Regions from separate parts of the Variovorax sp. PEI5 genome, predicted to be linked through region 2. Evidence: predicted binding sites of a transcription regulator. Region 2 holds the regulator's gene; the other holds the start of a gene.
The links. Region 2 encodes NrdR, which represses ribonucleotide reductase genes. Its sites were predicted from a motif close to CACNANATNTNGTG; they were not measured.
Positions count from the first base shown of each region.

Region 1: the regulator NrdR is predicted to act here: its motif matches at 1,781-1,794, upstream of AC1MLT_RS14680 (ribonucleoside-diphosphate reductase subunit alpha).

Region 1 covers NZ_CM155257.1:3,200,913-3,205,327, forward strand. The annotation lists gene AC1MLT_RS14680 (ribonucleoside-diphosphate reductase subunit alpha) at 1-1,664, opposite strand, end outside; gene ampD (1,6-anhydro-N-acetylmuramyl-L-alanine amidase AmpD) at 2,027-2,674, opposite strand; gene AC1MLT_RS14690 (sigma-54-dependent transcriptional regulator) at 2,671-4,263, opposite strand; gene AC1MLT_RS14695 (sensor histidine kinase) at 4,260-4,415, opposite strand, start outside.
Region 2 covers NZ_CM155257.1:864,384-868,798, reverse strand. The annotation lists gene AC1MLT_RS04025 (lytic transglycosylase domain-containing protein) at 153-1,028, shown strand; ZMP/ZTP riboswitch at 1,071-1,198, shown strand; gene glyA (serine hydroxymethyltransferase) at 1,242-2,486, shown strand; gene nrdR (transcriptional regulator NrdR) at 2,509-2,952, shown strand; gene pilV (type IV pilus modification protein PilV) at 3,179-3,790, shown strand; gene AC1MLT_RS04005 (PilW family protein) at 3,787-4,415, shown strand, end outside.

The DNA.
Region 1 (4,415 bases), 1.2 Mb from region 2:
AACAGCATCGTGAGCATCTTGCGCCACAGGTCGCTCGCCGGCACGGTGCGCGAGGGCGAGATCTCGCCGCGCGCGGCCTTGGCCTCGTAGGCCACGTAGGCGGTCTCGAAGGCGCTGCCGAAGAGATCGTGCAGGTCGGGCACGTCGTTGGGCGAGAACAGCGTCCACTGGCCCTTCTCCATCACGCGGCGCATGAAGAGGTCGGGGATCCAGTTGGCGGTGTTCATGTCGTGCGTGCGGCGGCGGTCGTCGCCGGTGTTCTTGCGCAGTTCCAGGAACTCCTCGATGTCGAGGTGCCAGGTCTCCAGGTAGGTGCAGACCGCGCCCTTCCTCTTGCCGCCCTGGTTCACGGCCACGGCCGTGTCGTTGACCACCTTCAGGAACGGCACCACGCCCTGCGACTCGCCATTGGTGCCCTTGATGTGGCTGCCCAGCGCCCGCACGCGGGTCCAGTCGTTGCCCAGGCCGCCGGCGAACTTCGACAGCAGCGCGTTCTCCTTGATCGACTCGTAGATGCCGTCGAGGTCGTCGGGCACGGTGGTCAGGTAGCACGAGGACAGCTGCGAGCGCAGCGTGCCGGCGTTGAACAGCGTCGGCGTGCTGGACATGAAGTCGAACGACGACAGCACCTCGTAGAACTCGATGGCGCGCGCCTCGCGGTCCACTTCGCCGAGCGACAGGCCCATCGCCACGCGCATGAAGAAGGCCTGCGGCAGTTCGATGCGCGACTTGCGCACGTGCAGGAAGTAGCGGTCGTAGAGCGTCTGCAGGCCGAGGTAGTCGAACTGCAGGTCGCGCTCGGCCTTGAGCGCGCCGGCCAGGCGCGGCAGGTCGAACTGCAGCAGCTTCTCGTCGAGCAATTCGTGGTCGACGCCCTTCTTGATGAACTGCGGGAAGTAGTCGACATAGGCCTGGGTGCGCTCGGTGGGCATCACCTCGCGGCCGATGATCTCCTTGAAGATCGTGTGCAGCAGCAGGCGCGCGGTGGCGAAGGTGTAGTCGGGGTCCTTCTCGATCAGCGTGCGGGCCGCCAGGATCGAGGCCTTGTAGACCTCGTCGAGCGGCACGCCGTCGTAGAGGTTGCGCATCGTCTCGGCGACGATCGGCGCGGCCGTGATGCTCTCGCCGAGGTTCTCGCAGGCCGATTCGATCAGGCCCTTGAGCTCGTCCATGTCGAGCGCGACGCGCTGGCCGCCGTCGAGCACGTGCAGGGCCGGCGCGGCCGGGGTCTCCTGCGCGACCTGGCGGGCGCGCTCCTGCGTGCGGCGCTCGCGATAGAGCACATAGGCGCGGGCGATCTCGTGATGGCCGCCGCGCATCAGGCCGAGCTCGACCTGGTCCTGCACGTCCTCGATGTGGAAGGTGCCGCCACCCGGACGCGAGCGCACCAGGGCGCGCACGACGGCCTGGGTCAGCGTGTCGACGGTCTCGCGCACGCTGGCCGAGGCCGCGCCCTGCGTGCCATGCACGGCCAGGAAGGCCTTCATCATGGCCACGGCGATCTTGTTGGGTTCGAAGGGCACCACGGCGCCATTGCGGCGGATGATCTGGTAGTGCGAGAGGGCGTCGGCCGAAGGCGCGCCGGCGGTGTCGCGCAGCGGGGTGGCACTGGTCTTCGACGCCGGGGCGCGAGACGTGGAGGGGGTGTTCAGGGCAGATTGCATGAGGTCCTCTGAAAGAAATTCCGAAAGGGGCGGCAGCTTGGCGTGGAGCGAGGCTGCGACGGCGCCGGCGAGGCGCCGGCCAGGACCGCCGGACGGTGTGTGTCGGGCAGAGGAGGCACTATATCTGGTGTCCGTCGTCGCCGTGAACACTACCTGTAGTGTTTTGACGTCGTTCCATGCCGCTTCGACGCGGGCCTGGATGACGCTCGTGTGACTTCCTGCCGCATCACTTCTGGATCGTCGCCCCGCAGGCCCCGCCAATGCTGGGTTTCAAGCCGTTTTCGCGCTGCAGGGCGCATGGCGACTGGACCTCGCGACGTGTCAAGCCGGCTATCGCCGGGCCGGTGCGAATTATAAAAATTTCACGTTTTCCGACGATCGGCAGTGGGTGTGACGGTGATGGCGGGTCCGGGCTCCTCGCGACCGGCCGGCGGCTCGGCCGAGACGAAGACCCTCGGCGTCCAGGCCAGGCGCGCGCGCAGGTCGGGCCAGTCGAAGCCCGCGCCGGGATCGCTCTTGCGACCGGGCGCGACATGCTCGTGGCCGGCGATGCCGGTCAGCGGATAGCGCGATGCCAGCGCATCGCACAGGCGCGCGAGCGCGTCGTACTGGGCCGTTTCGAAGGTCGCGCCCTCCAGGCCCTCGAGCTCGATGCCGATCGAGTAGTCGTTGCAGTCCGCCCGGCCCCGCCAGCTCGAGGCGCCGGCATGCCAGGCGCGGTCGTCGCAGCTGACGAACTGCCAGAGCTCGCCGGTGCGCCGGACATAGAAATGCGCCGAGACCCGCAGGCCCCGGATCTGCTGGAAGTAGGGGTGGGCGTCCCAGTCGAGCCGGTTGGTGAACAGGCGCTGCACCTCGTCGCCGCCGTAGCGCCCGGGCGGCAGGCTGATCGAGTGCACGAGCACCAGCTCGATGGCCGCCCCGGCCGGTCGCGGGCCGAAGTTCGGCGACGCCAGGTGCCGCGCCGGTAGGTACCAGCCGGCGTCCCAGGGCGGATGCGGGCCGCTCATTCGGCCTGGCCGCCGGCCGGCCCGGTGGCACCGTCGCCATCGCGTGGCATGGCGATGTCCAGCCGCGCGATGCGATAGCGGATCTGGCGCAGGCTCAGGCCGAGGCGGGCGGCGGCGGCCGTGCGGTTGAAGCCGCTCTCGCGCAATGCGTGCACCAGGATCTCGCGCTCCTGCTGGTCGAGGTAGCTCTGCAGGTCGGCCGGCACCGCCGGTGGCGCCTTGGCCACGCCCGGCGGCGCGGCCGCAGGGGTCGTCGTCGAGGACGACGACGCCACCTCCGCCGCCGTGTCCGGTGGCGCTGGCGTCGGCAGCAGCGCAGGCGCCGCATCGCCGGCCTCGACGTCGATGTGCAGCTCGTCGCCGTCGTTGAGGGCGACGGCGCGGTGCAGCAGGTTCTCCAGCTCGCGCACGTTGCCGTGGAACGCATGCGCGCCGAGCCGCTCGATCACCTCCGGCGAGAGCACCGGCACCGGCATGTGGGCGTCGTGGGCGATGCGCGCGAGCAGCGCGGCGCACAGCGCCGGCAGGTCCTCGCGCCGCTCGCGCAGCGCCGGCATGGCGATCTCGATCACGTTGAGGCGATAGAACAGGTCCTGGCGGAAGCGCCCGGCCCGCACGCCGGCCTGCAGGTCCTTGTGGGTCGCGCTCACGATGCGGACGTCGACGGCTTCCTCCTGGGTCGAGCCGATGGCGCGCACGCTGCGCTCCTGGATCGCGCGCAGCAGCTTGGACTGCATCGCCAGCGGCAGGTCGCCGATCTCGTCGAGGAACAATGTGCCGCCGCGCGCGGCCTGGAAGTAGCCATCGCGGTCCTGCACGGCGCCGGTGTAGGAGCCCTTGCGCGCGCCGAAGAACTCCGCCTCCAGCAGGTTCTCCGGGATGGCGCCGCAGTTGACGGCGACGAAGGGCCCGTCGCAGCGCTGGCTGCAGGCGTGCACGGCGCGCGCCACCAGTTCCTTGCCGGTGCCCGATTCGCCGCGCACCAGCACCGGGGCCATGCCGCGCGCGACCCGCACGATGCGCGACTTGACCAGGCGCATCGGCTCGGAGTCGCCCACCAATCGTTCGAGCGCCGCCTGCGCGGCCGGTGCCGGCGCGGCGGTGGCGGTGACCGTCGCCGGCAGGGCCGGCGCCGCGTCGGGGGCCGGCACGACGAGCGGCGCCGCACCCGCGGGTCCGGTCGTCGTCGCCAGCGGGGTCGGCGCCAGCACGGCCGAGGCGACGACGGTGCGGAACTGCTTGAGGTCGACCGGCTTGGTGAGGTAGTCGAAGGCGCCGGCCTTGAGCGCCTCGACCGCGTTCTCGGCCGAGCCATAGGCCGTCATGACGATGCAGCGCTCGGGCCGGTGGTCGCGCTGGAGGTGCTGCAGGATCTCCATGCCCAGGCCGTCGGGCAGGCGCATGTCGGTGATGACGGCGTCGAAGCGGGCGGCCTCCAGGTGACGCAGCGCCTCGGCCACGCTGCCGGCCGCTTCGACGTGGTGGCCCTCGCGCAGCAGCGTGAGTTCGTAGAGGACGCGCAGGTCCGGCTCGTCGTCGACGACCAGGATGCGGGCGGCGCGCGCAGGCGGTGGGATCGGGGTGCTCACGTGGCGGATTGTGTCAGCCGCCCCGCGCGGGGCGGCGGCGCGTCGGCGAAGCCGACCCGGAACTCGTTGCCCTCGGGACCGTCGGCGGCGGCGGCGGGGCATCGTTCGTAGCCGATGGTCGCGCCATGGCGCGCGCACAGTTCGCGGCACAG
Region 2 (4,415 bases):
AACGTACGTCGGCTCCGTCAGGCGATCGCGCGCACCTCTCTTCACGTCCTCGCGCGGACCTGGCTTTTGCCAATCCAAGTGCCCAACCCCGCAGTCGCGGCCGCTCCTTCCGAGCGCACGGCGATCCGGGATTCCGCACCGAAAGGAAAGCGATGAAAGACGCGTTGAAGACCACGGCCCACGGGCTCAAGACCTTCGGGTCCGACGTGGTCGACGGTTTTTTCGAGATCACCCACAACGGTTCCGCCCTGGTCGGCCGGGCGACGGTGTTCACCGTGCTCGCCCTCACCGCGCGGCCGGACCTGCGCGCCACCGGCGAGCAGCATCTGATGGGCTGGCTCGAATCGCGCAAGCCGGTCGTGGTGGCCGAGCCGACGGCGCTGGAACCGACCGCCATCGATCGCACGACCGCCGCCAGCCCGCACGAGCTCCCCAAGCAGCAGGCCGCCGTCGCCTACTGGCTGAGCAAGAAATACCGCGTCGCGGCCGAGCCGCTGAGCGTGCTGGTCTCCGAGGCCTACGCCCTGGGCAAGCGCACCAAGCTCGATCCGACCCTGATCCTGGCGATCATGGCGGTCGAATCGAGCTTCAACCCCTTCGCGCAGAGCCACGTCGGCGCGCAGGGCCTGATGCAGGTCATGACGCGCGTGCACGTCGACAAGTACGAAAGCGCCGGCGGGTCGCTGACCGCCTTCGACCCCGTGACCAACATGCGCGTGGGCGTGAAGGTGCTGCAGGAATGCATCGCCCGCGCCGGATCGCTGGAAGCCGGCCTGCGCTACTACGTCGGCGCGGCCAATCTCGATAGCGACGGCGGCTATGCCGCCAAGGTGCTGGCCGAGCACGAGCGCCTGCGCCTGGTCGCCGGTGGCGCCTCGGTGCCGACGATCAATCCGCCGGTGCTGCGCGCCCAGGCGATCCCCAACGCCACGCCACCGACCATCAAGGCCGATGCCGCGACGCTGCCGGCACCGGCACCGGCGGCACCGCAGAAGGTGGAGAAGGTCGCCCTGCTGTCCGACTTCTGAGAGCCCGTGCGGCCCAGGGGATACGGGACGCTCGGCTACACTCGCCCGGTGCGCGACTGGCGATAGGCGCCGCCCCTTCCGGCGGATGGCGCTGACGTGGACTACCACTGGGAAGCGTGCCGCCCCTCCACCCACGGAAGGGTGTTCAGCCGTTCGCCTGGGCAGCCCCTTGTTTGCTTGAAGAACAAGGACCACCGTCTTCAAAGGACTGCCATGTATCACCGCGACATCCTGGTCGAACAGACCGACCCCGAACTCTTCGCCGCCATCCAGGCCGAGAACGCGCGCCAGGAGCACCACATCGAGCTGATCGCGAGCGAGAACTACGCCTCGCCCGCCGTGATGGCCGCCCAGGGCTCCCAGCTCACCAACAAGTACGCCGAGGGCTATCCCGGCAAGCGCTACTACGGCGGCTGCGAGCATGTCGACGTGGCCGAGCAGCTGGCCATCGACCGCGTCAAGCAGATCTTCGGCGCCGATGCCGCCAACGTGCAGCCGCATTGCGGCGCCTCGGCCAACGAGGCCGTCATGCTGGCGTTCCTGAAGCCGGGCGACACCATCATGGGCATGAGCCTGGCCGAGGGCGGCCACCTCACGCACGGCATGCCGCTGAACATGAGCGGCAAGTGGTTCAACGTCGTGAGCTACGGCCTCGACGCCGACGAAGCCATCGACTACGACGCCATGGAGCGCAAGGCCCATGAGCACCGGCCCAAGCTCATCATCGCCGGTGCCTCGGCCTATTCGCTGCGCATCGACTTCGAGCGCTTCGCCAAGGTCGCCAAGGACGTCGGCGCGATCTTCATGGTGGACATCGCCCACTACGCCGGCCTGGTGGCCGCGGGCGTCTATCCGAATCCCGTGCCCCACGCCGACGTCGTCACCTCGACCACGCACAAGAGCCTGCGCGGCCCGCGCGGCGGCATCATCCTCATGAAGTCGCAGCACGAGAAGGCGATCAACAGCGCCATCTTCCCCGGCCTGCAGGGCGGCCCGCTGATGCACGTGATCGCGGCCAAGGCGGTGGCCTTCAAGGAAGCCATGGCGCCGGAGTTCAAGGCCTACCAGCAGCAGGTCGTGAAGAACGCGCAGATCGTCGCCGACACCCTGACCGAGCGCGGCCTGCGCATCGTCAGCGGCCGCACCGAGAGCCACGTCATGCTGGTCGACCTGCGCGCCAAGGGCATCACCGGCAAGGAAGCCGAGGCCGTGCTGGGCAGCGCCCACATGACCATCAACAAGAATGCGATCCCCAACGATCCCGAGAAGCCGATGGTCACCAGCGGCGTGCGCATCGGCACCCCGGCCATGACCACGCGCGGTTTCAAGGACGAGGAGGCGCGCCTGACGGCCAACCTGATCGCCGACGTGCTGGAGAATCCGCGCGACGTCGCCAACATCGAGGCGGTCCGCGCCAAGGTGCACGCCCTGACGAGCCGGTTCCCGGTCTACCGCTGATCGAGCGGCGCGGCGTGGTCGCATGAAGTGCCCCTTCTGCCGTCATGCGGAGACGCAGGTCGTCGAGACCCGCGTCTCCGAGGATGGCGATTTCGTGCGCCGCCGCCGCCAGTGCGCCGGCTGCGACAAGCGCTTCACCACCTACGAGCGGCCGGACGTGGGTTTCCCGGTCGTCGTCAAGAAGGACGGCAGCCGCGCCGACTTCGATTCCAAGAAGGTCCGCGCCTCCATGATGCTGGCGCTACGCAAGCGCCCGGTGGGCATCGAGCAGATTGACGACGCGCTGCTGCGCATCGAGCAGAAGCTGCTGGCCAGCGGCCTGCGCGAGATCCCGACGACCGAAGTCGGCGGCCTCGTCATGCGGGAGCTCGAGGGCATGGACAAGGTCGCCTATGTCCGCTTCGCGTCGGTCTATCGCAGCTTCGAGGACGTCGACGAGTTTCGTCAGCTGCTCAAGGACATCTGAGTCCGGCGATCGGCCGATGGCGCCGCGCCTGGCCGCGCGTCCGGGCCCGATGAAGACCGCTTTTCCGTATCCGTGAAATTTTTCTCGCTCGCCGTGCTCGCGGCGCGCGCACCTGCCGAGCGGCGTTCGACCCTCGTCGGGCGGCATGGGCCGACCGCCACGCCCCGCCAGAATTCCCCGCACAAGTCGCCATCCAGGGAGGCGGCAGAACAAGCTGGGAATGCGCGTGAGACAACAAGCACATGAGGGCGGACCGTGGCTGGACGCCGGGTCGACGCTGGTCGAGATCCTGGTCTCGATCATCGTCATGGCGATCGGCATCCTGGGTCTGGTGGGACTGCAGATCTTCATGGTGCGCCACCTGCGGGAAGCCCGGCTGCAGACGACGGCCATGACATTGGCCACGGAACTCGCCGAACGCATGCGTGGCAACCCGAGCGTCGCCGCGCGCCGCGACCCCTCGTCCAACCCCTATCTGCGGCCACGTCTGCGCGCCGCGCCCACCGAGGTCGCCATCGACTGCGCGGTCGCGCGCTGCGAGACGCCGGAACAGCTCGCGACGTGGGACGTCGTCGAATGGGCCGGGCGCCTGTTCTCCGTGGAGAGCGGCCTGCCCGATGCCCGCGTCACCATCTGCTTCGACGAGCAGACCTTCGACGCCGACGGGCTGCCCATCTGGCACTGCACCGGGACGGGCGACCTGCTGCACATCAAGCTTGGTTGGCGCCGGGAGAGCACCGACCGCTCCCGGACCGGCGCCGCCGCCTTCGACCGCGTCGACGACGCCGACAGCCGTCCCGCGATCTCGGTGCCGGTCCTGACGGGCACGATGTCATGAGGCGCCGGATCGAGCGCGGCCTGACGCTGGTCGAACTGATGATCTCCCTGGTCCTGGCGCTGGTGGTCATCCTCGCCGCCGCGACCGCCCTGCGGGTGGCGCGACGCGGTTTCGCCACCGTCGATGCCATGGGTCAGCTGCAGGACAACGCGCGCTTCGCCGTCGAGCTCATCCAGCGCGTCGCCTCGCAGAGCGGCTACCTGGACGATGGATATGCCGTCCAGACCCGGCCCCGGGACTTCCCGCTGGTGGATGCGCCGCAGACACCCGGCGCGGTCCAGGGCTACGACGATGCGCTGGCCCCGGACGGTGCCGTGGGTGTCAACGGCAGCCGTGGCGCCGGCTGCACGACGGCGGCCGGTCCGGCCTGCCGGCAGGCGGGCGACGTCCTGGTGCTGCGCACCCAGGCCGCCGCCCGGTCGCCGGGCGCCCTCGAGAGCGATCACGCCAGCATCGACTGCATGGGCGACACGTTGAAGACCGCACCGACCCATCGCGACGATCTCGGCGTCAGCGTGCTCTATGTCGACGTCGGCAGCGATGGCGAGCCCTCGCTGATGTGCAGGGCCGGCAGCACCGCCGGCCTGGCGTCCAGGCCGCAGCCGATGATCCAGGGCGTGGAGAG